4 regions of the Acetobacterium sp. KB-1 genome follow, and region 1 is predicted to be linked to each of the others. Evidence: riboswitches for the same ligand, from Rfam matches in the RefSeq annotation. Region 1 holds a riboswitch; each other region holds the start of a gene.
The links. A riboswitch is a leader RNA that binds a small molecule or an ion and turns the genes downstream of it on or off. The one in region 1 is predicted to bind cyclic di-GMP.
Positions count from the first base shown of each region.

Region 2: linked by a shared signal. The riboswitch ahead of DOZ58_RS11250 (type II secretion system protein) and the one ahead of DOZ58_RS01550 (glycosyl hydrolase family 28-related protein) in region 1 are both predicted to bind cyclic di-GMP.
Region 3: linked by a shared signal. The riboswitch ahead of DOZ58_RS06625 (bifunctional diguanylate cyclase/phosphodiesterase) and the one ahead of DOZ58_RS01550 (glycosyl hydrolase family 28-related protein) in region 1 are both predicted to bind cyclic di-GMP.
Region 4: linked by a shared signal. The riboswitch ahead of DOZ58_RS03090 (hypothetical protein) and the one ahead of DOZ58_RS01550 (glycosyl hydrolase family 28-related protein) in region 1 are both predicted to bind cyclic di-GMP.

Region 1 covers NZ_CP030040.1:323,217-330,984, forward strand. The annotation lists gene DOZ58_RS01530 (lipopolysaccharide biosynthesis protein) at 1-755, shown strand, start outside; gene DOZ58_RS01535 (lipopolysaccharide biosynthesis protein) at 772-2,232, shown strand; gene DOZ58_RS01540 (WbqC family protein) at 2,305-3,024, shown strand; gene DOZ58_RS01545 (leucyl/phenylalanyl-tRNA--protein transferase) at 3,052-3,915, opposite strand; cyclic di-GMP riboswitch class I at 4,388-4,463, shown strand; cyclic di-GMP riboswitch class I at 4,513-4,587, shown strand; gene DOZ58_RS01550 (glycosyl hydrolase family 28-related protein) at 4,600-6,195, shown strand; cyclic di-GMP riboswitch class I at 6,319-6,401, shown strand; gene DOZ58_RS01555 (glycosyl hydrolase family 28-related protein) at 6,414-7,768, shown strand, end outside.
Region 2 covers NZ_CP030040.1:2,417,898-2,425,665, forward strand. The annotation lists gene DOZ58_RS11225 (type II secretion system F family protein) at 1-1,168, opposite strand, end outside; gene DOZ58_RS11230 (A24 family peptidase) at 1,201-1,593, opposite strand; one part of gene DOZ58_RS11235 (IS3 family transposase) at 1,671-1,920, shown strand; one part of gene DOZ58_RS11235 (IS3 family transposase) at 1,920-2,797, shown strand; gene DOZ58_RS11240 (A24 family peptidase) at 2,746-3,183, opposite strand; gene DOZ58_RS11245 (hypothetical protein) at 3,173-3,634, opposite strand; gene DOZ58_RS11250 (type II secretion system protein) at 3,953-4,459, opposite strand; cyclic di-GMP riboswitch class I at 4,641-4,748, opposite strand; gene DOZ58_RS11255 (prepilin-type N-terminal cleavage/methylation domain-containing protein) at 4,953-5,519, opposite strand; gene DOZ58_RS11260 (prepilin-type N-terminal cleavage/methylation domain-containing protein) at 5,581-6,144, opposite strand; cyclic di-GMP riboswitch class I at 6,238-6,340, opposite strand; gene DOZ58_RS11265 (type IV pilus twitching motility protein PilT) at 6,599-7,654, opposite strand; gene DOZ58_RS11270 (GspE/PulE family protein) at 7,666-7,768, opposite strand, start outside.
Region 3 covers NZ_CP030040.1:1,434,812-1,442,579, forward strand. The annotation lists gene pap (polyphosphate:AMP phosphotransferase) at 1-1,294, opposite strand, end outside; gene DOZ58_RS06610 (isocitrate/isopropylmalate family dehydrogenase) at 1,363-2,556, opposite strand; gene DOZ58_RS06615 (phosphohydrolase) at 2,615-3,121, opposite strand; gene DOZ58_RS06620 (LiaF domain-containing protein) at 3,302-3,760, shown strand; gene DOZ58_RS06625 (bifunctional diguanylate cyclase/phosphodiesterase) at 3,830-5,326, opposite strand; cyclic di-GMP riboswitch class I at 5,354-5,429, opposite strand; gene DOZ58_RS06630 (glucose-6-phosphate isomerase) at 5,615-6,952, opposite strand; gene DOZ58_RS06635 (aldo/keto reductase) at 7,151-7,768, shown strand, end outside.
Region 4 covers NZ_CP030040.1:650,360-658,127, forward strand. The annotation lists gene DOZ58_RS03060 (Tad domain-containing protein) at 1-289, opposite strand, end outside; gene DOZ58_RS03065 (TadE/TadG family type IV pilus assembly protein) at 290-700, opposite strand; gene DOZ58_RS03070 (Flp family type IVb pilin) at 882-1,049, opposite strand; gene DOZ58_RS03075 (Flp family type IVb pilin) at 1,111-1,278, opposite strand; gene DOZ58_RS03080 (Flp family type IVb pilin) at 1,330-1,548, opposite strand; gene DOZ58_RS03085 (hypothetical protein) at 1,562-1,879, opposite strand; gene DOZ58_RS03090 (hypothetical protein) at 1,898-2,242, opposite strand; cyclic di-GMP riboswitch class I at 2,323-2,407, opposite strand; cyclic di-GMP riboswitch class I at 2,485-2,569, opposite strand; gene DOZ58_RS03095 (DUF2325 domain-containing protein) at 3,060-3,392, shown strand; gene DOZ58_RS03100 (DUF3793 family protein) at 3,395-3,952, shown strand; gene DOZ58_RS03105 (VOC family protein) at 4,130-4,519, opposite strand; gene DOZ58_RS03110 (NifB/NifX family molybdenum-iron cluster-binding protein) at 4,710-5,072, opposite strand; gene recO (DNA repair protein RecO) at 5,111-5,869, opposite strand; gene era (GTPase Era) at 5,890-6,786, opposite strand; gene DOZ58_RS03125 (diacylglycerol kinase family protein) at 6,807-7,178, opposite strand; gene ybeY (rRNA maturation RNase YbeY) at 7,238-7,705, opposite strand; gene DOZ58_RS03135 (histidine phosphatase family protein) at 7,724-7,768, opposite strand, start outside.

The DNA.
Region 1 (7,768 bases):
GGGCATACCAATTGTTATTAGTGCCCACAAATCTGATTGCAACAGTGATGGAACGGGTTTTGTTTCCGCTTTTGGCGAGGTATCAGGATGAACATGAAAAAATCAGGTATGTGGTATTGAATTTAACAGCCCTGATTGCCATTCTGGCTTTTCCAATTACGATTGTGTCGCTGACGATGGGAGCCGATTTAGTGCAAGTGGTTTTAGGGCCGAAATGGGAGCAGACCATAATGCCCTTTAAGATACTGATAATAAGTCTGTTTTTTAGAATGGCTTATAAAATTGGTGACGCATTGGTACGTTCTTTAGGTGCTATCTACAAACGGTTATGGGTACAGATTGCTTATGCAACCCTGATTATTGGAGGTGCATATATCGGTAAACAATGGGGAATAGCAGGTGTTGCTGTGACAACCACAATTGCGATTATTATCAACTATTTTATTATGACGTTGCTGATTGGACACTTAGTCGCATTAAAAATGCGGGAACTGTTAGGATATCTGGCCCCGATTATTCTTGTCAGCATACTAATCGGCGCAATCAGTTATATGATAAGTAGCCCAGTGGCAAATTTGCCATCTGCTCTGTTAAGGCTGATTGTCATGACTCTAGCAGTGGGCTTGATGTATCTTGTTGCGTTTAAGTTTTTTATACTTAAATACATGCCTGAAGATTTCAGAGATTTTATTAATATTGTAAAAGATCAGATGATTAGAAAGTTTGTAGCTAAAAATAACAGATCAAATAAATGAATCTGGAAGAGGGATTATGGATGATAAGCAAATAAAATCTAAAGTGATTGCATCTTTAGTCTGGAAATTTTTGGAGCGACTGGGAACTCAGGGAATACAATTTATTGTACAAATTATCCTGGCCCGTCTTATCTTGCCAGAAGAATATGGAACAATTGCCTTAATTGCAATATTTATTTCATTTGCGAATGTGTTTGTTCAATACGGATTTAACACTGCGTTGATACAAAAGAAAGATGCAAATGAATCGGATTTCTCATCCGTGTTTTTCTTAAGTCTAGCCGTTGCCGGGGTGTTTTATGTGGCCTTGTTTTTTGGGGCGCCACTGATGGCTGGATATTTTGAGAATAAAATGCTTACACCACTACTTCGGGTCTTATCACTTACACTGTTTTTAGGCGGCTTGAATTCAATTCAAAATGCAGTGGTCGCCAGAAATCTGGCATTCAGAAAACTGTTTTACAGCAGTTTAGGGGCGGTTGTGGTTTCTGGGATAGTCGGTATTGCAATGGCCTACAATGGCTTTGGAGCATGGGCGTTAGTGGCTCAGCAGCTAACTAATCAATTCATTGTGGCTTTGATTCTATGGTTTACAGTGAAGTGGCGGCCAGGTTTTATTTTCTCCTTAGCAAGTTTAAAGGGGCTTTTTTCATATGGTTGGAAGTTATTAGTTTCAGCGCTCATCAATATGTTATACACCAATATCCAAAGTTTATTCGTCGCAAAAATATATAATCCGGCCATGTTGGGCTATTTTAACCGCGGGCAACAATTTCCGTCACTAATTGTCGCAAATATTAATGGCTCAATCCAATCGGTTATGTTCCCAGCCCTTGCCCTCAAACAAGATAATTTGCATCGCGTTAAAGAAATGGTTAGAAGAGCGATCGTTACCAGTGCGTTTTTTATCTTTCCTATGATGGTTGGGCTGGCGGTGATTGCAGAACCTCTGGTAATCATTTTATTGACTGAAAAATGGTTGCCATGCGTTCCGTTCTTACAGATCTCCTGTGCTGCTTATGCTTTACTCCCGATTCATACGGCTAATCTTCAGGCAATTAATGCCTTAGGGCGAAGTGATATATTCCTAAAACTGGAAATTATTAAAAATGCAGTCAGCCTGGTGATTTTGGGGATCTCTCTTTTTTATGGTATTTATGCCATTGCGGCCGGAATGTTTTTTAGCAGTGTCGCCTCATCGTTTATAAATGCTTATCCTAACAAAATGCTGTTGGATTATAGTTATATGCAACAGATGAAAGACGTGATGCCTTCACTTCTATTGTCGGTGGTAATGGGGATAATTATTTACTTTGTTTCATGGTTCAATATGACGCCTGGATTAACCCTGATAATTCAGGTAACTATTGGGATTAGCTTTTATTTTGGGATGGCAAAATTATTAAATTTTGAATGCTTAACATATTTATTAGTAACCGGAAAAGAACTGCTGGTTAATCGAAATAAGCGCAAATAAGCTGACGATATAAAGGGAGTTTCTTTAGCGGCTAGGAAAAAATCAGTCTGAATAAAAAAGTGAGGAAATAAAGTGGATATTTCAATAATGCAACCCTATCTATTCCCCTACATTGGGTATTATCAAATGATCAATTGTTCGGATTGTTTCGTTATTGCTGATGATGTGCAATTTATAAAACAAGGATGGATTCACAGAAACCGGATATTATTAAATGGAGCGCCGTCGATGATTACGCTGCCATTAAATAAAGATAGTTACGTCCTAAAAATCAATGAGCGCAGCTTCGCAATTCAGGAAGGAACAAAGGGGAGGTCTACCTTTCTGAATAAGATTGTGAATTCTTATCGTAAGGCACCGGAATTTAAAACGGTTTATCCACTTATTGAAACAATCATAAATTATGATGATAATAATGTGGCAAAATATTTAATAAATAGCATTACGGAAATTTGTGCATATCTGGATATTAAGACAGAGATGATCATCGAATCGAGTTTCAAGCTTTCACCTGAACTGAACTATCAGGATTCTGTTATCTACGTATGCAAAGAACTCAAAGCAAATCGTTATATAAATTCAATTGGTGGAATGGATCTTTATTCAGCAGAGCAATTTAAAAAAAACGGAATTCTTTTAAAGTTTATTAAAACGCGAGAATCGCTACACTATCGGCAGTATTACAATACATTTGTTCCCAATTTATCGATCATAGATGTGCTGATGTTTAATTCATTGACGCAGGTTAAAGCGCTACTAACGGAATATGATCTAATTGACGGCAGGGGCTAGCGCTTTTAGGCAAGGTTTGATACAGATTTATGAAATTGTATCATGCTTATTTTTGACAAAGTGGTTTTTTACGGCTTGGCAAAAGTCCCAATCTTCAAACAAGCTTTCCCAATCTTCGATGACTTCAGGAGCCTTAATACTTTGGTCCAACAGCTCAAGAAACTGATCACGATCAATAATGACAGCGCCCATACTTTTCAGGTGATCAGTTGGCCAAGTTCCGCAGTCCAGGATTGCATAATTCAATTCTTCCAGTCGAATGGCTAGAGCGATCATTGCAAATTTTGAAGCGTGATTAATTCGTGTAAACATTGAGGAAATATGGAAATAGGAGCCAAAGGCGAATCCAAACAAACCGGCAACCAGTTTTTTGTTATACCAAACTTCGATGGAGTGTTTGTAACCTAAGTCATGCAAAACACAGCAGGATTTTCTACGTTCAGGTGTTAGCCAAGTGTAGTTTTCTCTTGATTCAGTGCACCCATTTACAACGTCAATAAAAGCTCTGTCTACCGTCAGATAAAAACTATTATGCTTGATTAGTCGCCACATAACTTTTGAAATATGAACCTGATCAGGAAACAGCACACAACGAATTTCTGATGTCCACCAGAGAATTGGCTGATTAATGAGTGATGATGGATAGATTCCGTTTTTAAAAGCGTAAATAATTCGTTCTGGAGTTAAATCGCCACCGATAGCCAATAATTCTCCAGCAGGTCCAATACGTATGTTCTTGTTTGAAGATGTATGAGGAGGAAAGTATAATTCATTGGTTAGACAGTATGCTTTTCCTCGGTACTGTAAATGACGTGTATAAAATGCTTTGAAAATGCCTTTAAAAAAGCGTTTATCCATTGTAATGAGTAGAAATTTTATTTTTTTTAGCACTGATTTTACTCCTATAAATTAATATTTTGAGTTCGGATTTATTGGATATTTTTTATATACTCTTTATTTGCCCCAAAAATTGATTATTACGCAAGAATCTAGGAAAATCAATTAAGTATTAAAATATTATTAATATAAAGCATCCAACAGGTATTGACTAATCTCTGGATATGTGATATAGTGACTTCGTAAAAGTAAATACTTTAATATTCGAATATTCTCCTGCTTTCATTTTAATAGTTACAAAAAATGATCGCATATTTATCAAATGCATAGGTTTAAGAGACGTTTAATAGATGACAACTAATGATTGAGTTGTATTAATTACAGTTTTATTTTCTAGGAGTAAATACGGACCTGTTAAAATTCAGTGGCGTAAAGTTTAGTGCCTATAAGTCGGTAGGTAGCTAACGAAAGGAAGGTATCAACAAAAAAACAGAGTTAAGTTAATAAGTATCGTGGAATAACTTTCCAACGATAAAGGCAAACCTGTTGAAAAACAGGGACGCAAAACTAAAGGGCCTGTAAAATGGCAGCCAGTTACCGAAGGGGAAGTTTTTTATTTGAAATTATTTTTGTTCTGAATTCATCGTTATCCAACGATAAAGGCAAACCAATTGAAAAGTTGGGACGCAAAGCTAAGGGCCTGTAAAATGGCAGCCAGCTACCGAAAGGAATACCATCATGAAAAAGTTATCTGTTTTTTTAGTCACACTATTTGTATTATTCAGTGCGATGCCAGTAAATTCAGCGTTTGCTGCCAGAGTTAGACCCCCAAGAAGACCGATTAGAATTACTCAACCGGTAGTGACAGAACCGGTAGTGACAGAACCGGTAGTGACAGAACCGGTAGTGACAGAACCGGTAGTCACAGAACCGGTAGTCACAGAACCGATAGTGACAGAACCAGAAGTTACAGAACCAACGACACCTGTCAGTCAGGAAGTCAGCGTCAAAGATTTTGGAGCGAAAGGGGATGGTATCAGCGATGATACCTTGGCCATTCAAAAAGCCATTAACGAGGCAAGCAGTAAAAATGTCACCTTGTTAATTCCGGCGGCAACCTATGTGGTTACGAGTCAATTGGAAATGAAGAACAATACAAAAATCAGCGGCTATGGTGCAACCTTGTACATGGCACCCCAGCAGTCAACAGTTGCCAATATTTTATGGTCAAATCCAGATTCGTATATTTCTAATGTAACGATCGAAGGATTGAAACTAGAATCTCAAAACACGATTGCAGGTGCCGAGTATTACGCAAACAGCATGATCAGCAACGTTCAGGGGATGTTTTTTCAGGGCATCAGTAACCTGACGATCAAAGATGTTTCGATGGATAGTATGTATGTAGGCTTAAAAATGGGACAATCTGGAAGCAACCGGAATCAGGGAGTTACTGTCAGCAACCTCAATATCGATAGAACTGGCATGCCTGTTCAGGTTTCTGGTACCAACGATTTAATCATGACAGATAGCATTCTGAATGCCAATTCTGGCGGAACGAAGTGGCTTCATGCAGCATACATCCGAGGCGATAACAGTAATTTCCTTTTTAACAATGTTGAATTTAATAATGCCCCTGGTGGCGGTATTGCAGTAGCTGGCAATGATAAATTCCCCACTGCACCCGATCATATTGTCTTTGAGAATTGTCGTATTAAAAACAGTGTTGTCGGTATGCACGTCAATACTGGTGCAAACAATGTGAGTATCTCAGGTTTAACCATCGAAGGAAGCAGTTTGGGGTTTAAGATAACGGATGCAAACAACCTGAATATCAAAGATGTAAACATTAGCGGTGCGATGCCATCAACTACTGATCTTGGTGCATTCATTATTAATAATAGTTATCAAGCAAATATAGAAAATGTTACAGTCGATGCCAATGGTATGGCAGGAGCCTTATTCTGGCTAATTGGTGAAGTAAAAGATACTAACGTTTCTGGAATGAATGTAACGAATGTGGATAAGATTCCCTTGATTAGTGCCAACAGCGCGTCTCAAACGACCAATGTTGTTGTAGAAAACTCCAGTTTTGAATATAACAATATCGATAAATACGGAATTGGTTTCAGAGGCGTTGGTTCACAAGCAGTGCTTCAAAACAATACCTTTGTAAATAACGGTGCTGAATATTCTTATCTGATCTACAATCCCGAAGGAACAGCTATTCAGGTATCTGACAATTCTTACAGCGGATTCCAAAGCTTGACTTCCAGCTCGGACTTTTCAGTAGCTACCAATAATTTCAACCTTCTGTCAGCAAAAGTTGACTAATCGATTTTAAAAATGGACATATCGTTTATCGTATTAATTCAATAAAGCAATTACTAAAAGCCTTGCTCTTTTGAACAAGGCTTTATTTTACAAATTAAAGTGGTCGAATATTAACAATTTTGTCCACGATAAAGGCAAACCAATTGAAAAGTTGGGACGCAAAACTAAGGGCCTTAACTCAAAGAGAAAGGTAGCCGGTTGCCGAAAGGAGCAAAAAAATGAGTTATAGTTTGGATCATCGCGCAAAGAAAATTTGTGTAAGTGTGGTGGTAATCCTATTGATGTTAAGTAGCGTTTTTTCTTCGAACGTTTTAGCAGCAACCATCGATACCGAAGCGACTGAATTACCTGGAGTCACCTATCAGACCCATATACAAAATGAAGGTTGGTCACAGGGCTGGATGAGTAGTGGTGAACTCTCCGGTTCAGAAGGAAAGGGATATCGCCTCGAGGGAATAAAAATAAATCTGACTGGAAGCGTCCCCTCAGGGTTAGAAATTGAATATCGGACACATGTGCAAAATAAGGGATGGGAGCAGGAATGGGCTACAAACGGAGAATTTTCAGGATCTGAAGGCGAAGGATTTCGGCTGGAAGGAATCCAGATTAGATTAACCGGTGAGAATGCAGCAAATTATTCTGTTAAATACCGAACCCATATTCAAAATGAAGGTTGGGTTCAAGGTTGGGTGTCAGACGGGGCACTCTCAGGCTCGGAAGGAAAAAGTCTGCGCTTAGAGGCAATTGAAATCATCATTGAAAAGCAGTCAGCTGGAGTAGCCAACGAACCCGCAGACCCAGTGGTTACAGACCCAGTGGTTACAGACCCAGTGGTCACAGACCCAGGAGTCACAGACCCAGGAGTCACAGACCCAGGAGTCACAGAACCAACCCCACCAGTGAGTCAGGAAGTCAACGTCAGAGATTTTGGTGCGAAAGGCGATGGTGTCAGTGATGATACATCAGCGATACAAAAAGCCATTAACGAGGCAAGTAGTAAAAATGTAACCTTAACAATGCCTGCTGCAACCTATATGGTTACGAGTCAACTGGAATTAAAGAATAATACAAAAATTAGCGGCTATGGCGCGACTTTATACATGGCGCCCCAGCAGTCAGCAGTTGCAAATATTCTATGGTCGAATCCCGCATCATATATTTCAAACGTAACCATTGAAGGATTGACACTAAAATCTCAAAACACGATCGCTGGAACCGATTATTATGCAAACAGCATGATCAGTAATGTGCAGGGGATGTTTTTTCAGGGGATCAGTAACCTGACGATCAAAGATGTCGCTATGGACAGTATGTATGTTGGCATAAAAATGGGGCAATCTGGAAGTACTCGAAATACTGGAATTACCATCAGCAATCTGAAAATTGATAAATCTGGCATGCCGATTCAAATTTCAGGAACCAATAACTTTACGATGACAGACAGTGTTTTGAATTCGAGCGAGGGCGGAACAAAATGGTTACATTCGGCATACATCCGCGGTGATAACAGTCATTTTTACTTTGGAAATGTCGAGTTTAACAATGCTTCTGGAGGAGGAATTGCGGTGGCTGG
Region 2 (7,768 bases), 1.9 Mb from region 1:
ACAAGCTCATAATTGGGAGCATCACCGATAACATGATACCGCCGACAATTACAGCCATAATAATGATCATAATGGGTTCAATAAAGGTCACCAGCCGGGTGGTCGCCATTTCCGCTTCATAGTCAAAGGAGTCCGCCACTGATTCTAGCATATCATCCAGATTTCCGGATTCTTCGCCAATATAGATCGTGGATACCAGCTTGGCGTCAAACCCTTCAATGGTTTGGATCGACGCTGAAAGCGGCTCCCCATTGCGTACCTGCTCAATGGCATGAGGAAACTGCGATTGCAAGTAGGTGTTCCCGATGGTATCCCCGCTGATGGTCAGGGCGTTGATCATCGCCAAACCGCTGGAATATAGTGAACTTAGAGTTCTGGCAAAACGGGCAGTGTAAATAATCTTCATCAGCTTGCCGATCTGGGGGATTTTTAATTTAAACTGATCCAAGGCTTTTTTGACACCGGGGACTGTTATCAGAAAGCTTCCCAACACAATTAAAATCAATGTTCCGATAAGATAAATATACCAATAGGTGGTCATCGAATTACTGATATTAATCATTAACTGCGTAATCGCCGGCAATTCAATGCCTTCAAAGAGGGTAAAAAACTGGGGTAAAATCAAGGTAAAAATTAGAATCACAACCATGATCGTGATAAAAAATAAAATGATCGGGTAGGTCATCGCACTTTTAATTTTCCCCCGGAGCTTATGTTCCTTCTCATAGTGATCGGCCATCTTTCGGGCTGTTCCCTCCATCTGACCACTGGCTTCCCCGGATTTATACATATTGATCAGCAGCTCGGGAAAGGAGCCGCCGGTTGCTTCCATGGCATAAGACAGGGTATTGCCCCGTTGGATTTCCTGATACAGGATACTGTAAACTTTTTTGATCGGCGGTTTAATATCACGTTCTTCCATAATCTTAATCGCCCGGATCATGGTGATACCTGAAGCCAACATCCCGGAAATCTGTCTGGAAAAATCCGACAATTCCATTGGTTTTAGTTTATAAACCTTATGATGTTCCGAAACTTCGGTTATTTTTAAGGCAAATTCATTATTCTGCCGCAGCGTTCGTCGAACCAAATCCGAACTTGCGGCTTCCATGGTGCCCTTTACCATTTGAGACTGTAAGTTTTTTGCAGTGTATTTATAAACAGGCATAGGCCCTCCGTTTTTGACTTTAGCTTAAGCGATTATAACCCGAACAGGTTAAAATACCACTGTATTATTATATCACCAAATAGTAATGCTGTCATGATTCCGATGCATAAATAAGGGCCAAAGGCCATATGCTTATCCTTTGTTTTTCTGGCCAGCAGCATAACTGCCACCGCGCCCCCAAGGATCAGGCCAATAAAGGCTGCCAGCAAAGTATTTTCCCAGCCCAACAGAAATCCGGCGACCCCCATCAGCTTAATATCCCCACCGCCAAAGGCATCGGCGATAAAAAGAGCCAGGACCAACATCGGCAGACTAATCACTCCCATGCCAATCACTCGGGAAAGGAGCCCGATCTGAGGGAAAAAGAAAAAGCTGAGTAAAGCCGGTGCCATCAGCGCAATCACGAGACCATTGGGAATGGTCATAGTGGATAGGCTATACTTAACTGGACAGATTTACTAAGGTCATATAAACTAAATCCATAAAATGAAGGAGAACCAATATGACCAGAAGAGAACGCCGAATTTTTACAGATGAATTTAAAAATCAGGTCGTCCAATTATATTTAAACGGAAAACCCAGACATGAAATTATTAAGGAGTATGAATTGTCAGCTTCAGCCTTTGATCGTTGGGTGAAACAGCATCAAAACTCCGGATCATTTAAAGAAAAAGACAACCGCAGTGATGAAGAAAACGAGTTAATCAAATTGCGCAAAGAAGTCCAACAATTAAAAATGGAAAACGACATCCTAAAGCAAGCAGCGCTGATCATAGGACGAAAGTAGAAGTCATCCAAGCGAATCAAGACAGATACTCGGTATCAGCAATGTGTAAAGTCCTAAAAATAACACGAAGCACCTATTATTATGAGTCTAAAACCCGAAAATCAGAAGATGAAAAAAAACTGAAACAGGATATTACCGACATTTTCAAGGCTAGCAGGCGTAATTATGGCACGCGTAAAATCAAAAAAGAACTGGAAAAGAAAAAACAGATTGTATCACGCCGACGGATTGGCCGAATAATGAAAGAACTGGGCCTGGTATCGACCTATACAATCGCTCAATTCAAAGTTCATAAAACACCGGTAAACAATGATAAAATCCAAAACGAAGTTAATCGCCAGTTTGATGACAGAGAGCAGCTGGAAGTAGTTGTCAGTGATCTTACCTATGTTCGTGTTGCCGGAAAATGGAATTATGTATGTATTCTTCTGGATTTATACAATCGCGAAATTATTGGTTACAGCGCAGGCGCGCAAAAAGATGCCATGCTTGTTTATCAGGCTTTTGCAACGGTCAAATACAGACTGGATAAGATATCAATCTTCCATACGGATCGTGGAAATGAATTTAAAAACAATATTATTGATGGGATCATCGATACGTTTAATATCAGACGTTCATTGAGTCAAAAAGGTTGTCCGTATGACAATGCCGTTGCTGAAGCTACCTTTAAAGTTTTTAAAACTGAATTTGTGTATCCGAATACGTTTGACTCCCTGGAACAGCTAAAACTGGAATTGTTTGATTATATTCATTGGTATAATCACATCCGAATTCATTCGTCTCTTGATTATATGACGCCGATTGAATTCAAAACAGCAGACCTTAAAAAAGTTGTCTGAAAAAGTGTTGACAATCCAATAGTATCAAAGTCAATCATGGTAATACAGATTAAAATGGCCCCTGCCGAGAATACTACCAGCCACTGAAAGGATAGACCATAAACTGCAAAAATCAGGATTGCCATCAGCCCGGTAAAGAGTTCAACTAACGGATAGCGAACGGCGATGGGCTCACCGCAATCGACGCATTTCCCCCGTAGCCAGAAATAGCTAAACAGCGGAATATTGTGATAGCCCTTGATCTGAGCATTGCAACGGGGGCAGAACGAGCGTCCCTTGGCAAAGGATAGCGCCTTGGGTACCCGGTAGATAACCACGTTAAGAAAGCTACCGATAACAATTCCGATAACAAAGATATATAAATAGAGGATACTGTTAATCAGCACAAGCATATGCGTCTAAGTCCTTTCCTGAAAAGCGATCACTTAAGATAGCGTTTGTCTTTATTCTACTACTGATGGTTTCACCTGGCGAATACCGGGTTTCCCAACCATCACGGCTATAGACAATATAATCAATGGTAGCATCCCGATTATCATCAACCACCCGGATTTCGGCCTCACGATTGATCTCCTGACCAATCAGATCAACGAGATCCGTTTGAACCGGTACGTGGTAATCACCCAAAGCCTTAAATTCAATGGCTTTGGCCCGGGCTGCCAGATAGACCAGTTTGGCATTGGCGGCGTTGGTGGTATGACGTAAGGCTGTGACCAGACCTGAAATTATCAGTATGACCACGACGAGAATTAACACCACCGTCAGAACAAAACCTCGGCTAAACCCAATCGGTTCGTTATTTGAGGAAGCTAATTCATAGTCTTTGATTGGATGCAAGGGTTACCTCCCAAAATGATTTCTATTCTAAGAATGACAAGCGAAATTATTCTACCATAAACTTTACAGGATTGACTTAAATTGTTGGGGTTTAATTGTTAAATTCTTCTTTACTTATCGAAAAAACAGTGGCTTCAGCACTACAATTTCTACAGTGCAATAATGTATAACCGCCTGAACACGATCTCGGTAATGCTAAACTTGGTTTAAATAAAAAACTCCCGATCCCCGGGCAAACCCAATGACGGGTTTGCGCCTTGGATAGGGAGAGAGTACCCTATGGCGCATAGGGCTACAAATGTTTTAATTTATAAAATGTTAGTTTTTAACCACTGTGGCACTGTCATCTGAGATTGTAATGGTATAACCATCTTTTGTGAATTCAACTTCTGTAACCTGTGCTGTTTCTGTCGTTGCTGCACTACCAGCACCTACATCCACCGTCCAAGTAGCCAGACCTGCTGTAGTTCCTATCGAAATATCCGTACCAATATACTTAGCCATCTGTGCACTTGCCTTATTAGCTGCTGTTGTTCCTGGCGTAGCCAGTGCTTTTTCTGTTGCTACAGCCGCTGAACTTAATGCTGTTGAAAGTGCTCCATCAGTAAGACTTGTCGTGGCACCAAACTCAGTCGCTGTCGATTGTGCGGCGACATAGACCGTTCTTGCCTCTGCTATCATCGCTTTTCCCCGTGCATCATTCACAAATCCCAACATCGTCGGAATCGTAAACGCCGCCAAGATCGCCAGGATCACCAATACTACAATAATTTCGACCAGGGTAAATCCTTTTCTGTTTTTTTTAATTCTGTTAATTAATTCCATTTTGCGTCACTCCTTATTTTTTTATTTTATTACTTTCTTTGCTCTATATGATCATCTGCGCCTAGAGATGATTTATAAACTGGATTTATTGCTAAAACAGACCCACTTTCTCATGGTGTCCATTATTTTGTCTTAATCATTACGATTAGCTTTTTTGTCAAAAAAAGCCACACTTTCGTCGTGTGGCAACTGGCTGTCGTATCAAATTGGATTTTCAATACTTATTCCAATTGACTTAGACCCTTTAGCTTTGCGTCTCAGATTTTCATCTGTTTTGCCTTTATTTTATGCTGTCTACACTTAAATCTTATGTTAACACCTATTAAAAGTCAAGTTAAAACTTTACAAGTTTGTGACAACTTTCCGCTATTTAATCCGTTCAAGATTTATCCACAAAAATTCTATACCGTCACATCTTTTTTAAAACCCAAACACCTGCCACAGATACTCAGTTAATTTTTTATTACTTAGCCAACTTAAGCTTATTTATTCATTATTTATTCCAAGGTACCGCCGGTCGGGAAGCCGAAGCTTCCAGCTTTTTCACCGTCACATTTTCCTCATTAAACCAAACAACATATCCATTCTTGGCATAATAGACCTCTTTTACCTTACCTGGATTCCCCACCGCATAATCCATAATCACATACCAATAGGAATCGTCCTGTGCATAATTGCCACGATAATCCAAATTAGTAATTTTCAAATCATTACCAAGGTATTTTTTCATTTGCATGCTGGCCGCATTATGATAACTTTTTGAACCCGTCGTCTCACATCGCGATACCCAATATGAATTTAGATCATCATACGGATTATTACCACTGTTAGTTTTATCCAACCCTACACCGGTCCCAACGATTTCCGTCGCCGTTGTCTGTGCTGCCACATACACTTCCCTGGCTTCAGCGATATAGGCTTTCCCCTTGGCATCCGCGACAAACCCCAGCATTGTTGGAATGGTAAAGGCTGCTAAGATAGCCAGTACCACCAGTACCACAATAATTTCGACCAGGGTAAATCCTTTTTTTAGTTTTATGCTCTTTTTACCATTTTTCATTACTCTCCTCAACGCTTTCAAGCAAACACCACGGAATGTAAAGCGATGCACCAATTCATGATCACCATTTTGCAACGCTTGTATTATTATTTTCAATGGTTACCCGATAGCCATTTTTTAGGTATACCACTTTATTTACTTTTCCGGTTTTTCCATCTGCCGGGTCAACACCAACCGTTACTGTCCAAGCTGCCTCCTGATTCTCCGGTGTGGCTTGAGGCTTAGTCATCAAATCAAGATCTGAAATTTCAAGATCAGATCTAAGGTAACTAAACATTTTCAAACTCGCCTGAACTCTGGGAGAGTCATAGTCAAAATGATCCGGTTTATATTTACTCCGATACGATATCTTTGTCGAACCTAAACAATTTGATAATCCAAACCATTGATTACTTTCCGAATCCGTCAAATCAGTGATTCCACTAAATTCGGTTGCTACCGCTTGTGCCGCGACATAAACCTCCCGGGCTTCAGCAATATAGGCTTTTCCTCTGGCATCTGCGACAAATCCCAGCATCGTCGGTATGGTAAAGGCGGCCAGTATCGCCAGAACCACTAAGACGACAATAATTTCGACCAGGGTAAACCCTTTTTTTTGATCACGCTGTTTTTTAATCCACTCCATAAATCCCTCTTATCCCTCTTAAGTAATAATAATTCTCATAACCCGGTAAGATGACGGTGAAACGTTTTTTTATACAAAAAAAGCCGCATTAAATGCAGCAACTGGCTGTCGTATCATGTCGAATTTTTATCAATCCACTGATTTAGACCCTATAGCTTTGCGTCCCAGAGTTTCCTCTGATTTGCCCTTATTATTCACAGTTCTTTTTAATCATAGGTGAGCATCTCAAAAAAGTCAAGTTAAGAATTTACAAATATTGATATTTTCCCTTGGCTAATTTCGAGCTTTGTAACATCAATATCGTCCGCAAAGCAATTTTCTTTAACCTTTTTTTCACAAGTAGCATCTAAACGCTGCCGATACCAACCTTGGATTTATGATAAAACGATCGACAGCATTCGGGCGGTTGATAACCGCCCCTACAAATTCTATTTGACGTTATTGTTTTAGCCAACTACCGCCCAAAATACTGATTAAACTCCTGCTTGTCACTGGCCCATTCCAGACCGACTTCGTAGGTGATTTTCTGGTCTCTCACCAGCATCGCCAAATCGGCATTCAGGGTTTTCATACCGTCACGGCCGCCAGTTTGCATCACCGAAGCCAGCTGATGGGTTTTATTTTCGCGGATCAGATTAAGCACCGCATCGGTGCCAATTAGCACCTCCAGGGCGGCCATCCGACCTTCCCCAGTGGCCAGGGGCACCAGTTGCTGGGTAACGACCCCTTTTAAAATGCTGGACAGCTGGGTTCTAATCTGCTGTTGACTGTGGGGAGGAAAGACATCAATGATTCGATCAATGGTATTGGCCGCCCCAATGGTGTGGAGTGTCGACAAGACCAGGTGCCCCGTTTCGGCGGCGGTAACGGCAGCAGAAACGGTTTCGTAGTCGCGCATTTCACCCACCAAAATCACATCCGGGTCCTCCCGCAACGAAGACCGCAGGGCTTGTGCAAAAGAGTTGGCATCGACCCCAATTTCGCGTTGATGAACGATACTATGCTTATGCTCATGTTTGTATTCCACCGGATCTTCAATGGTTAAAATATGCACTGCCCGATTCATGTTGATGTAATCAATCATTGAAGCCAGCGTGGTTGACTTTCCGCTACCGGTGGGACCGGTGATTAAAATCAGTCCGCGTGGCTCACTGGCTAACTTCCGAATAATCGGCGGCAGTTTCAAGTCTTCAAAACTGGGAATGGTATCGTTAAGCAAACGGATGGCAGCAGCATAACTGCCCTGCTGTTTATAGATATTGACCCGCTGCCTTAGCCCTTCTGGGGTGACATGGCAAAAATCCAGATCGGTACCGGACTCCAGACTCTCCCGTTCAATCGGAGTCAACAAGCTAAAAATCAGGTTTTCAATCATTTGCGGATTATGTTCAAAGTCGCTTTGATAAAGCTTACCATTTTTTCTGAAAACCGGTGGCAGCTCCCGGGATAGATGAATATCCGAACAATCATTGCGGCGGCCATAATTAACCAGCTCTAAGAAATTTGTCATCTTGCTTCTCCCTATTCCACGTAATATGATAATTTAAGAAATTCTTCCATCGAGGTAATCCCCTGGATTGTCAGAATAGAGACACTTTTTCGCAAGGGGATCAGCCGCTCGGTT
Region 3 (7,768 bases), 1.1 Mb from region 1:
TTTTCCATTCCTTATCAGGATTTCCTTCCCGATCGGTGAAGCGTCTCAACTGTTCATCCTGATCAATTTGCAACCAGAACTTAATGACGATGGCACCCCAGTCGGAGAGTTGTTTTTCAAATTCGTTAATTTCCCGATAACTCCGATCAAATTCTTCCTGGGTGCAAAAACCTTCAATCGGCTCCACCATCACCCGACCATACCAGGTTCGATCCCATACGCCGATATGACCATTTTTAGGGATGTCCCGCCAGAAGCGCCAGAGGTAATGATGCTTTTTCTCAATATCGCTGGGACTGGCTGTTGGATAGACCGTATAACCTCTGGGGTCCAGGTTTCTAGTCAGCCGTTTGATACAGCCACCCTTGCCGGCGGCATCCCAGCCTTCAAACCCGATAATCATGGGAATCCGTTCCCGGTACAACTGAAATTGCAATAGCCGGATTTGTTTCTGATATTCTTTTATCTGACTCTGATACGCTTCTTCACTGATAACCTGGTCAAGTACAATCCCGTCAAGTATTTTCGATTGAAATGGCTTATCTCCAACCTCAATCAGTGGCGTAAGTTTTATTTTTGGCGTCATTTTTACGTCATTAATCGCTTTTTCCAGACGTCTTTCCAATATACTCAGAACTTTAATCAGAGCGTAGTCTTTTTGTTCACCTTCGATAATCGCCCAAGGAGCACAATCGTTATCGGTCAGTTCCAGTCCCCGATTCACCTTCTTATATAGTTTATCATAATGCTTATTTTCTTTTTTATCCCGGGGCGTAACCCGCCAGGCCGTGACATCATTATCGAGCAATTTGTCAAACCGTTTTTTTTGTTCTTTTTTACTGATATGAATAAAAAACTTAAAAATAATCATCCCATCCTCAGATAGGGTTTGTTCGAATTCATTGGCCTGTTTCATCAGCCTTTGCATTGAAATGGTATCTGTCGATTTACGATAAAACAAATCGCTATAATAGCTGCGATTAAAAATTGTGATTTGCCCCTCCTCCGGTGTTTTGGTCCAATAGCGCCATAAGAACGGGCGAAATAACTCCTCCTCATTTTCCTGCTTCTTAAAGTTATAAACCCGAAACGATCGCGGATCCATAGGCATCAGCAGTTCATTAATGAGTGTCCCCTTGCCGCCCGCATCCCAGCCCTCAAAAAGAACTAAAACCGGTATCCCCATATCATGGAGAGTCCGCTGTAACTCGCCTAACCGGGTCGTCAGTCGTTCTTTTTCCTGACGATAGGTTTCTTTGTCGATTGTAACCCCTAAATCAATTTTCTCCAGCATGATAGCCTCCTACTATATTTTAATTGATGCCGCAAAAAAAGGACGTCATAAAAGACGCCCCTCATTAATTAGATGAAATTTTTATAAATCACGTCCAACTTCGGGTTGGACAATGTTTCCATTACGTAATTGGCATATTCTGAACCGGTAGCACCTGTCTCACGGCCAGTCAGCACCAGTTTCTTTTCGTATAAACCGCAGATATCCAAAGCTTTTTGAAGCTGTTCTGCTTTTTGGCTATAACCAATATGCACGAGCAGCATTCCGGCGGCACGTATAATGCTACAGGGATCGGCGTATTGTCCACGACCCTCTTCGACCATTCTTGGGGCTGACCCATGGATGGCCTCAAACATCGCATATTGCTTGCCGATGTTAGCTGAACCAGCGGTACCGACACCGCCCTGGAACTCAGCCGCCTCATCAGTTAAGATATCACCATAGAGATTGGGTAGTACCATTACCTTAAATTGACTCCGACGCTTTTCATCTACTAATTTGGCAGTCATGATGTCAATATACCAGTCATCCATTTCCACGGTGGGATAATTCTTGGCAATCGCTTTGGCTGTATCTAAAAATTTACCATCCGTTGTTTTAATGACATTGGCTTTGGTAACGACTGTTACCTTATTTTTTCCGGATTTTTGGGCAAAATCAAAGGCCGCCTTAATGATTCGCTCTGAGCCGTCCTGGGTGGTGACGGTAAAATCAATGGCTAAATCATTGTTAACATGGATCCCTTTGCTACCAACTGCATAAGCACCTTCAGTATTTTCCCGATAAAAAGTCCAGTCGATATTCTTTTCCGGAACAGAAACCGGGCGCACATTGGCAAATAAGTCCAACTCGCGGCGCATGGCCACATTGGCACTTTCGATATTTGGCCAGGGATCTCCTTCTCGCGGTGTCGTTGTGGGTCCTTTTAAGATGACATCGCAGGTTTTAAGTTCTGCTAAAACCTCATCCGGAATCGCTTTTCCACAAGCCGCGCGATTTTCAATGGTTAAGCCGTCGATGGTTTTAAAGACAATTCTTCCGGTTTTAACATCATCCGCCAGTAGAAATTCTAAAACCCGTTGGGCTTCTGATGTGATAAATGGACCAATCCCATCGCCACCAACAATACCAATAATAATTCTATCTTTTGCTGTGAAATCGGTAAAATCCTTTTGAATCTTCATTTTTTCAATCCGTGTCAATTGTTCTTTGATCACCTCTCCAAAATGGGCCTTTGCTCGTTCAATCTGTTCTTCGATCATAGTTCCTCCGTCAAATTTATTGATTTGTGTCATAGAAATGCTTAAGGCAAGCTGCCGATTAAGCTCTGGACATCATACTTTTAAGCCGTTTGATGGGCTGGGTATTTTTAAAAACCAGTTCATTGGTGGCCACAAATTTATCCACCGCGGTAACAACCCAGCTGCCCAGGTTTGTCGGGGGAATAAGTGTCAGGGGAAACATATGTTTCACGATCATATCTGCCTGGCGCTGATCGATATCAAAATATTTTTCGGCATTTTCAAGTGCTACTTTAGGATGGGAGAAGCCATGCATTTCCTTAATCCGACTGAGCCCTTTGCCTGTTTTAACCTTACCCTGCCATGCTTCCAGAAAAAAATCATGGAGTGTTGCCCCTCTCGCAACGGATGCGTAATCCATCCTTAAAAATCTGGCTACGCGATAGGAATAATACCCCACTGCAACAGCGTGTTCATATAAACCATTGCCATGATGATCAATTTCCCTTAATTTTTGGAATTCACTGTGTGTTAATATATCGCCAACAATGGTTTCAAACTCATCATAATACTTTTTTGTTTCCATTGAGACCTTTCTTTTACTGTTATTTATTCAGAAAAACTGAATAGAAGCTTTAAATATTATAGCATAGTATCTTTATTTTAAGTTAAAATTATCGGTGAAGTTCTTAAAAAAAACAAAAAAAGGTACGGTTATTATTGAAATCATGATAAACTAAATAAAAAAGAACAGGAAGGAAAGACCATGAAAATTAAAAAGCTACTCATCGGAACAGGTGTTGTTTTTGCAACTGGGATCGCCCTTTATCATGCTTGCGTGATCAAAAAAGGCAAGGAATTTGAAGCGAGCCTTGACAACAGTGCTGACTCCTTGGATGAAACCGTTCTGTACGGCGGAAAAATGAAAGATTATCGGGATCAGACCATGCAGGATACAAAAATCGGAGCTTTCTTTGGCGGCATGCAGCTTGACTTTTCAGATGTCGTTACTAAAAAAGACCATTATCGCATGGATATCAGTATCATCAGCGGCGGTCTGAACATCATCGTTCCCGATAATTTTAAATTAAAAATTGTTGATACCTGTAAATTTGGCGGCATTGCCGACAATACGGTTTGTGTGGACCCCGATCATTCGGTAGCTCTTTCCGTTTTTGCCGATATCACCTGTGGTGGTCTTAATTTCGAAAATGCATCCGAGTAAGAACATTTTTTTGTAAAACACTTTCTTAACATCAATAAAACGCCAACACCTCAAAAAACTGAAATCAGCCTAAGCCGATTTCAGTTTTTTATTGACAAAATCTTCAAATTCAATGACATTCATGGGTTTGGCATAAAAGAAACCCTGAGCAATATCGCAACCTTTTTCTTTTAAGAAATCGACCTGTTCCTGAGTCTCAACCCCTTCGGCAACCGTGATCAGATCTAAATCCTTAGCCATATTCAACATACTGGTAATAATCTTTTTTCCCCGCGCATTATCTTCGGTAAAAAAAGCTTTATCGAGCTTTAAAATATCTGCCGGCAGATTTTTAAGGGTATTGAGCGATGAATAGGCTCGTCCAAAGTCATCAATCGAAATATGAAACCCGGAAGCCTTTAAATGGTTCATAATCGCAACCATCTGATTTTCATTGTCAAAAACAGTTCCTTCCGTTAATTCAATTTCAATCATCTTCGGATCGATGTGATAGCGATTGGCAATGGCCAGCAATTCCTCCGGCAATAACGTATTTTCCAGGTGGAGCCGGGAAAAATTAACCGAAATAATCATATTTGTCAGTTGATCCATTTCCTTTTTCCATTTTTGCAGCAGTTTACACACTTCTTCAAACATATAGGTATCGATTTTTTTCACAAACCCATTTTTCTCGAACAGGGGAATAAAATCATTGGGCGGCAAGATGCCCCGTTTAGGATCATTCCACCGCACCAACGCCTCTGCGCCGATTATGTGCTCATCTGAAAACAAATACTTAGGCTGAAGATATACTTCAAACTCACGATTACGCAAGGCCATTTCCATTCTATTTTCAATCGCGTTCTCAATCATCATGCTGTGACGCATCCCGTCATCATAAAAGGCGTAACTCACCTGGGAGTTATCCTTTATCGAACGTTTGGCCATATTGGCCCGATCGCTAAGGGTATGGATATCCCTGTCTTCCTCAATGAGATAAATGCCCATCGAAATACCAATGATAAACTTGGGAGAATAGCCACTAATCTCGTGAATCAGTTTTTCGACCCGCTGAGAAAACTGCCCGTAACCTTTATATTTCATTAAAACACTAAAATTGTCGGTTGCGATTCTCGAAAACAACTCATTTGTTTCAAGGTGTTCTTCTAAAATCCGGGCAATTGCCGTCAGAACCTCATTACCTGTCTGATCGCCGTATAAATCATTGATCGCCTTGAACTTATCGACATCAAAAATGATCATGGCATAGGGTTGGGTCTGGTCTTTTTTAACGAGCGTTTCGACGTCGCGTTTAAACTTGATCCAATTGGGACAGCCCGTCAAAAAGTCAACATCCTGCATCCGCTTTAATTTTAAGATTTCTTTCTTAAGCTTGAAAACAAAATAATTGCTGGTCAGGCTGATAAAAAAAATGCCTATAAACGAAAAACTATAAAACAGAATACCAAAAATCGCCTGATCAGAAAGCTGAAAAAAAGAAACTGAGTGAACTATAAAAACCATCATGACCAAAAAAAACAACGCAAAGCTGAGGATTAATAACTTTTTTTCGTTATAAGTCTTCACCGCTACCTCCTAAATTGTCAAATCTAATTGAGTAACTGGCTAACTTATAAAAGTCCCTTTAGCTTTGCGTCACTATTTCACAACAGTTTTGCCCTTTAATTCCGTATTTTTTCTATTCCAACTGCAAATTTCATAAATTATGCTTCTTAATCTGCAGAGGTTATAGATATTTTGTATTAGATTTTTCGATATTGTATCATAATTGTAACATTATGTCTTGCGTTCCTTGTTAAACTTTTTTTACTTTATTTTCACTCTGCCGCATTTAAACAAAATAACTTGACCGCCTTAAAAACGTTTTTCCAGTTCTTTTGTCAACTCTTCATATCCCGGTTTATGGAGTAGCGCAAACATATTTTTCTTATACGCTTCTACCCCTGGTTGATCAAAGGGATTTACCCCTAACAGATAGCCGTTTAAACCACAGGCCTTCTTGAAAAAGTAAATCAGCTTGCCAATGTGAAAAGCATCCAGTTTTTTTAGATGAATAACCCCATTCGGGACGCCGCCATCTACATGTGCCAATAATGTCCCCATAAAGGCTTTTTCATTCACCGCATCGATTTCCCAACCGGTCAGGTAATTGAGTCCTTCGAGGTTTTTTTCATCGTTAAAAACTTTGATATCCGATTGATCATCGTCAATGACAATCACCGTCTCAAAATGATTCTTCGGGCCATCCTGGATCATTTGGCCCAGCGAGTGAAGGTCTGTGGAAAAATGAACCGAGGCCGGGAAGAGACCCTTGCCATCTTTTCCGTCACTTTCACCAAATAATTGTTTCCACCACTCAGCCAGATACTCCAGCGAGGGATCGTAATCGACTAAAATTTCAATATTTTTACCCCGATTATAAAGAACATTCCGATACAACGCATATTGAAAACAGGGGTTTTTTTCAAACTCTGGTTTATTATAATCCTCATAACCGGATCTTCCCCCCTCCATCAACGCATCAATATCAATTCCAGCCGCAGCGATGGGAAGCAAACCGACCGCGGTATAAACCGAGTAACGCCCGCCCACATCATCGGGAATTACAAAGGTCTCATAGCCTTCTTCGTCGGCCATAAACTTTAGTGCCCCTTTAGCCTGATCCGTTGTGACAAAAATGCGTTCCTTCGCTTCATCTTTGCCATATTTTTCTTCCAGAAATTTCTTAAAAAAGCGGAACGCCATCGCGGGTTCCGTGGTTGTACCGGATTTTGAAATCACATTGACACAGACTTCCTGATCCTTTAGTAACGCCAACAGATTTTCTAAATATTTTCCGCTGATATTCTGTCCGGCAAAATAAATTTTAGGTGCCTTTCGCATGCCTCGTGGTTCTTCATTATAAAAAGGACTGGTCAATGCCGATATCACTGCCTTGGAACCCAGGTAAGATCCCCCGATACCAATAACAACCAAGGCATCACAGCGCTCCTTAATTTTTTTTGCCGCCGCTTTGATGCGGGCAAATTCGTCATGATCATATTTTACCGGATAGTCAACCCAACCAAGGAATTCATTACCGACCCCGGTTTTATTCATTAATTGATCATTGACCGTCGTTAACTGGTCAAACCGACTTTCAAATTCACTGGCGTCTATATTTGCATAAGAGAAATCGAACTGAATACTCATTTCTTTACCTTCTTTCTAATACGATTGAGATGTATTTTCATTTTACTACATTACGGAATAGCGTGTCAAATGATGTCTCTCCGTCATTCTGAAAGAATGTTGAAATTTGGCGAATCTTCTGTCATCACCTTCATAAGAGGTGACTTTTTTTATTTGATATGTTAAAATAAGCAAAATCAAGAAAAGAAGAGGTGTAAAATGGAAACGCGACTATTGGGAAGAACCGGATTAGAAGTGTCCCTTATTGGGTTTGGTGGTATTCCAATTCAACGCTGTAACCAATGGGAAGTCGATGAGATCATTGAAAACCTGATTGAAGAAGGCGTCAATTTCATTGACACAGCCAGAGCTTACACAAATAGTGAAAAAATGATTGGGGAAGCCCTTAAACAATGGGGTCGGGAACATTTTTTTCTGGCCACCAAAACGCCGCAGCTTCGCTACGATGATGTCATCGCCGATGTAAAAGCCAGTCTTTGCGATCTCCAAACCGATTCCATCGATCTCTACCAGTTTCATAATGCCAAAACCATGGCCGCCTATGAAACCATCATGGGGCCGGGGGGCGGTTATGACGCATTGGCCGACTGTAAAAAACAGGGATTGATTAAACATATCGGGATCACCTCTCACAGTTATGAGGTGTTAGAACGGGCACTGGAAGATGATCGTTTTGAAACCATTCAGTTTCCCTATAATATCGTTGAAAACCGTGGCGCCCCTCTTTTTGAAAAAGCAAAGCTTAGCAATGTGGGGGTCATCATTATGAAACCGCTCGCTGGCGGCGCCTTTATGAATGCCGATTATGCCCTCCGA
Region 4 (7,768 bases), 330 kb from region 1:
ATCCATTCAGGCTGGTATAATCAACGGCACTATTTTTTATCTGATTGACCTTTACCGTATTGCCGGTTTCAATGGGTAGCAACCGTCCCGCTGAATACACCGCCGCATCGGCCGCTTTTTGCTGTTCCCCGGTGCTTAAATAGGCCAATCCCAGATCGATCACCAATGCCAATATTCCAAATATAAAAACCATCGATACGGCTACAATAATCAATGCGTCGCCATGTTCTTCATTTTCTATCCTTTTAAAAGGTCGGTATTTATTGAAAACTTCGATTAATTTTTTCATTTACTCTACCTTCATGGTACAGGATGAAGAAAGATTCATGGTTTCACCCTGGACGAAAACACCGACAATTGGTGTTAGAATAGCAATATCATCGCTAATCTCAATTACCACATCTCCAAGACGAGGGTTTGAGACATTCGTAAAAGTAATGTCGATATCAACTGTACTGGCAATGTTCTCCGGAGCAATCGTCCGGATATGCTCTTCAATTGCTGTTTTACTGGTTGAATTAACGATCGCATAGCGTGCACCCTCTCGGGAGGCATAATCAATACTATTCTGGTTCATAAACAACCAACCAAAATCGATGATTCCACACAAAATCATAATCAAAATTGGCAAGGTTAATGCAAGCTCAACAATGGCCTGTCCGTCTTCTTTTTTTATTTTTTTGATTATGTTTGCAAACATTTTCCCTCCCCGATCATTTATAAAAATGATCTTATTATTAAGTCCTTTTGAACCCAACCTATGTCAATTGTTGAATTCATTAAAAAAGGCATATTGATTACGTCTGACAGAAATCTCTACTCTGACGTTGCCAATATGCCACTAGTTTCTTCACCGCAAACGCAATAACTACCAATAGATTTTATAATGCTAATTGGGTTCCAATATCCGTAAAGAATTGGCCAATTTGTGGTCCTAATAACCAGATAGCAGCAATGGCTGCCAAGGCGATCCCGGCAATGATTAATCCATATTCAACCAAACCCTGTCCATCTTCTTCCCTCATCATGTTTGTAAACAAATTTTTCATTTTAGTTCTCCTTTTAATTTTTTTGTGTTCGTTTTGTCAGTTGTGTGCACTATTGCTTTTTCTAAAGTGCCAACTGAGTTCCAATATCCGTAAAGAATTGACCAATCTGTGGTCCTAACAACCAAATTGCGGCAATTGCGGCTAATGCGATCCCGGCAATGATTAATCCATATTCAACCAAACCCTGTCCATCTTCTTCTTTCATCATTCGTACAAATACGCTTTTCATTTTATTTTCTCCTTTTAATATATTATTTATTAGTCTAACTAATAAGTTCTGTCATGCTGCTAATTGAGTGCCGATGTCAGTAAACATTTGGCCGATTTGTGGTCCTAATAACCAGATGGCAGCAATAGCAGCTAGTGCGATCCCCGTTATGATTAGTCCATATTCAACCAGCCCCTGTCCGTCCTCTGTTCTAATTATCCTTGACAATGCATTTTTCATTTCTTTTTTCTCCCTTAATAATTGTTGATTAAATTTCGTAATCGTTAACATTTATTTTCAATCCTTAAAATAACATTCCAAATTCAAATAGATGATCGTTTGCATTTATAAGATTTATAACTAAAACTGAGACAAAACCGGATGCCATAAACGGTCCCAAGGCAACCTTTGATTTTAAATTACCTTTTCTTCTGATAATCAGATAAATTGTGTAGATCATCAAAAAGAATGTCATAATCATAATTGCCGATATAATGCCATATACCCCTAAACAAAAACCAACTGCCGCTGCATATTTTACGTCTCCCCAACCAGCACCCTTTCCGATCATTGCTGGTAAGAAGAAAATAATAAAACCAATCACTAAACCAAAAATATTCATCCCGATACTTGTAATGGGTTACCTTGTTATGACAAAGGCTCCACCGACGAAGATGGTCATTAATACCAGTTCGTTGGGGATTTTTTTTATGCTGATGTCTACTACCGAAAGAATGATACAGATTGAAAAGAGCATCATATATTCCAGTGTTTTTGCTTCAAGTCCATTCAGTTTTACAAAGACTAACCAAACAAATGCATTCATTATCGCCCAAAAGATTGTTTTTGAAACACTGCCTGAAAATTGAGGGTGCTTCAGAATATTAACTCTTTGCTTGATCAAGTATACAGAAGATTTTTCCATCAAAGCGCCAACGACAGCTCCGGTTAATAAAACCAGTACAGTTATTGCAAATTGGTTCATCAGCTCACCTCCAGTAATTTTTGGTAATAAAAAAGCAACGATTTACGCGTTGCACTAAAGGCGAATTAAATACACCTAAAATCTGCAACTGGCTGTCATATAAAAAATTATTTAGACCCTATAGCTTTGCGTCCTCACCTTTCGGTAAGTTTGCCGAATATTAAATTGTCCAACAGGAGAAAACTAGAATAAAAAAACAACGCTCTGACACGTTGCACTAAATACACCATATAATGATGTTATCTTGCAACTGGCTGTCATATAAAAAATTACTTAGACCCTAAAGCTTTGCGTCCTTACCTTTCGATAAGTTTGCTAAATATTCTATTGAGATCATGATAGTTCATTGTATTTGATATGTCAAGAGAATTATTTGCTATATTTTAAATACCGAGCATATTAAAGAGTAATATTTTGCACATTATTTTTTATTTGTCATACTAAACATAAAGATACGAATTCATTATGTTCGTCGATGTTTCTCAACATTCATTCGATTATCCTTAAATTATGTTGCATCTAATTGTTATATAGTTATCAATATTATCTTTTATTATGATAATCTAATATTATTGCCATTCTTTAGAAATGTTAATTTTTAATGCTGCAAATACTTAAGCCATCGAAAAAAAAAACACGCTAACCTCAGAGATGATTTTATAGTTATAATTTTTACATAAATACATTTGTTCGCCTTGTTGTATTCCCTCTAAAAAATACTTAATAAATAATTAAGTATTTGACACAGAAAGCAGACTGTGTTACATTTTGATTATGTTAGCAACATCTAACATATATTTAAACTGGAGGTTATCTTATGAGCATTGTTATCATTGGCGGAAATGATCGTATGATTTATCAATATAAAGACCTATGTAAAGAGTATAACTGCCGTGCCAAGGTATTCACTCAAATGCAGGGTGCCCTGAAAAAGAAAATCGGAGTTCCTGATCTAATCGTATTATTTACTGGAACCGTCTCTCATAAAATGGTTAACTGTGCGACCTTTGAAGCGAAAAGACTTAACTTGCCGCTCGCTCGATCGCATACAAGTAGCTTATCTGCATTACGTAGCATTTTAGATGAGCACTGTTCTGTGTGCGAAAAACGGGACAAGTGCCATTTAAAAACGATATCCCGCGGAGTGTAACAATGAGTACTTTTGAGGAAGAAATTATCCGACACTGCTCTCCAACTCTAGCTGGAATCAAAACTGGGAATTTATTTAGCTATTCTTTCGATGATCACGATCAGTTGATTAATCAAATCACCAATTGGAACAATACTTTGAATGCTCGTGGAGTTTATTTTGAACGATTAAAAACCAATCGAAATCGTGTTCTTCTGTACGTCTACCGTAAAAATAGACTTAACCGTGACCTCTCATGTCCCAAAGTCGAACGTTTTTTAAACAAAATTGGCTATCCAACAGGGGATCTTGAATCGTGTTTGGCATTTTTATCAGAACGCATTCACGACTCAGCAGATTTCCCCCATGAAATTGGCTTGTTCTTGAGCTATCCTTTTGAAGATGTAGAAGGCTTTATCCAAAACGAAGGAAAAAACTGTAAACATTGCGGTTACTGGAAAGTCTATTGTAATGCGAACGAAAAAATTAAACTTTTCAGCAAATATAAAAAATGCGCGACAAAATATTATCAATGCCTTCTCAAGGGATCTTCGATCATACGTTTAACAGTAGCCGCGTAAGAATTTCTTAGACATTTTGACTTATTTTAGGCAATAGGTTTAAGTGATTTTTCTTCTTTATTGATTACGACAGCTTCTTTGGGACTTAAGCATTTCTGAATACAATATTTCTTAATTAATTCATAATCAAAAATATAGTAATAGAGCGTATCTTCAATCAGCTCCCACAATGATTATTTAATTCCGAATAATCTCAATTTTATAACCATCCGGATCAGTTATAAAATAATAACGGGGTTTCCCATCGCCACTCAGTCCTTTTAGCGGTGTTGGCTTATAGCCCTTTGCTTCGTGAGTTGCAAAAGACGCCTCAAGATCATCAACGAGCACCGCTAAATGACCATAGGCCGTCCCCAAATCATAAGGGAGTGCTTGCCCATAGTTAAAGGTCAGTTCCAACTGATGGCTGTTAGAACGGCCATCCCCTAAAAACACCAAGGTGAATTCATAAGTTGGTTCGTCCCGTCGCTTCACTTCCTCAAATCCTAGTGCTTCTTTGTAAAACGCTAAAGATCGTTCCAAATCCAATACCCGAATCATCGTATGTGCCATTTTGTAATTTCCCATAATAGTCTCCTTATAACTTAATTTATTCCTATATCACTTTCTGTATCACTTTTTTTAATATTTCAGCTAAGCTCTCTACAACCTCTGGATCGTAGTGAGATATCTGTCCATATCGTCATCCTTCTTCCGTTGCATTTAGACACTTTTCAGGCTCCAGAATCCCTTGTCATAACATTTCTACGCTAAACATTTAGTGGTGCTCACCGGCACATCCTTCGGTACCTTCGAAATTTCTAAGCAACGGCAAGGTCCGTTTCTTCATCAATTCCAGGACTTCCCAACCGGAATGACCGGCTCCAAGAAACCGGGTCAAGCAAGCGTCAGCCAAAAGATCAAAGGCCGATTGACTTTTGAAGTTACCAGTGATAATTCCTTCACAGTTCAAATCAATGATTCTTTGAGCCAGCTGCTCTGCTGTTAAATCCTCAATTTTTTCAATTGACTCGATCGCAGTCTCTGACCGTCGGACCACCAATAAATACTGGCTGGTATCAAATTCAGAAGCAACCGATGACTCCAGTTCTTTTCCATTCATAGTCATTGCAATTTTCATATTTATCTCCAATCTTTTTAATTTGTTAACGTATTTTTTTAATTCAGAGGGGTGAGCATGGTTTTATAAAAGGCATAAGCTTTGGAAGATTTTCCAATGCAGTAACCGATATAATGATCCAACAGATCATTTATTTTTATCACCTCGACGGTGCTTACTTCCCGATCTTTTAGCTGTTTGATCGGCTGTCCTAAAAAATCCCGGAGTAGTTTTAACATCGTGGGGCTCAGCTTATAGAGGTATCCCTCGGTTGGTTCCTGACAGTCACTGCAAATGACCCCATTGTTTTCAATGCTGAAGAGGCTTAAATCTTGATCATTCTGACACATCATACATGTTTTTAGACCTGGGCGGTAGCCTAAATAACTAACTAGTTTCATTTGAAAGGCGCCCACCAGAACCAGGTCGTTTTTTGCTGTTCCAGCTGATATATAAAACAATACGTGAAGGAGTAGTTTTAAAATTTCCGGGCTTTTCTGAAAAAATTCATAGGCATTATACATCAGATCCAGTAAATAAGAAGCCAAGGCCATTTTAGTCAGATCATTCCGCAATGGATAAAAGGCCTCAATTAAATTGGACTGATTGATGATGCCAAAATTCTTACCGGGATAATAAACAAATTCACTATAGGCAAAGATCTGGGTGCTGGCCAGAAGGCCACTTTTCTGACGTCGGACACCACGGGCAATACATTGAATCTTACCATCATCTTCGGTGAAGATGGTCAGAATTTTATCCTGTTCTTTATAGGGCTGTTCTTTAATGACCAGTCCTTTTGTTTTAATCAGAGCCATAATTCTCCCAACTAGAGGATTTATTCAAAATAGCCTAAATCTTTCAAATCAAAATTCTTATCCCGCCAATCGGATCGCACCTTTACCCATAACTGTAGATTGATCTGCGATTTCAGAAAAAACTCAATATCTTTCCGGGCTTGAGTACCAATTTTGGTCAGCATGGAGCCACCTTTGCCGATCAGGATGCCCTTGTGAGTTTTTCGCTCACAGAAAATGGTGGCTTCAATGTCAATGGTATCCTTTCCCTTACGGGGTTTCATGGTGGTAACTTCCACCGCAATGCCGTGGGGAACCTCATCATTTAAAAGGTTCAGAAGTTTTTCGCGGATCAATTCCTGAACAATCCAACGCTCTGATTGGTCAATGATCATATCGGCCGGGAAAAACATCGGACCCGGACTAAGCAGTCCAGTAATAAGTTTCAAAAGCTCTTTAACCCCATCTCCCGAAACCGCGGAAATGGGAATGATTGCGTTGAGAAAATCATATTTTTGATAAGCCGCAATGGTGATTAAAACATCCTCTTTGGGAAGTAGATCAATTTTATTGATCACTAAGATAACCGGTGTCTTACTGGCTTTTAGTTTTTCCAGAATATACTGATCCCCAGGTCCGATTTTTGTTTCCGGCTCGACCAGATATAAAACCACATCCACATCGGATACAGTATTTTCCGCGGCTTTTTGCATGTAGTCACCTAACCGGTTTTTGGGTCGGTGCATCCCCGGGGTATCAATAAAAACCATCTGGGCCTGTTCATCGGTATAAATGCAACGGATAGCATTTCGGGTCGTTTGTGGTTTAGCTGAGGTAATCACCAGCTTTTCTCCCATTATATTATTAAGCAAGGTCGATTTCCCCACATTTGGGCGACCGACGATGCTGATAAATCCGGATTTAAAGTTTTCGTTCATTGTTCACATTCTTTCTTTGGCTAAAAAAACCAATTGATAATTTTTGGTAAAAAGATAATCAGCCCCACACAAACCGACATAATTGCGGCCACCATAACAGCCCCTGCAGCTGTATCCTTGGCAACTTTGGCCAGATGATGGTATTCCTCAGTATAAAGATCCACCAGGGTTTCGATAGCTGTATTGATGATCTCCAGGATAAAAACAAATCCAATCATAATCACTAATGACAGCCATTCATAGCTTTCAATTTGAAAAACAAAACCAAAGGCAATGGTGATAAATCCAACACCAAAGTGAATCCGCATGTTGGGCTGGGTTTTAAGGGTATAGAGAATACCTTCAACGGCAAAAGAAAAACTCTTTTTTAACTTTCTTCTAATCTCTCCCACCTCCTGATTTTTACTGTTTGGATAAAACACGACGACACGTTTCAGGTTGGACGGGTAATCTAGTCGTCACCCATAATTTCCTTTTCGATGCGTCTCATTTCGGATTTTTCGTCCTCCTCCATATGGTCATAGCCCAACAGGTGTAGAACACTATGCACCGATAAATAAGAAAGCTCCCGGGTTAGGCTGTTTCCGTACTCCTTGGCTTGAGCTTCGGCCTGCTGGATACAGATGACAATATCTCCAAGCAGCAAAGGCAGAAAAGGATTATCCTTAATGATTGCTTCGCGATGAAGGATGAAATCCTCATGCATGGGAAAGGACAGCACATCGGTAATCGTATCTTTGCCCCGATAGTCTCTGTTTAGATCCTTTATTTCGGTGGTATTGACAAATGAAAAACTCACTTCGCACTCTACTCCAATTTCTTGATCAAGGAGTGTCCGCATCATAGCGTCTTCAATTTCTTCCAGGATGATGTCTGTAATTTCAAACTCACTGCGATTATCATAAGCGACTACGAGCATATTATTTCCTCTCCGGTTTCATTTCTTTTTAGTGGCCGCTTTCGCTTTCGCTTCTTCTCTTGC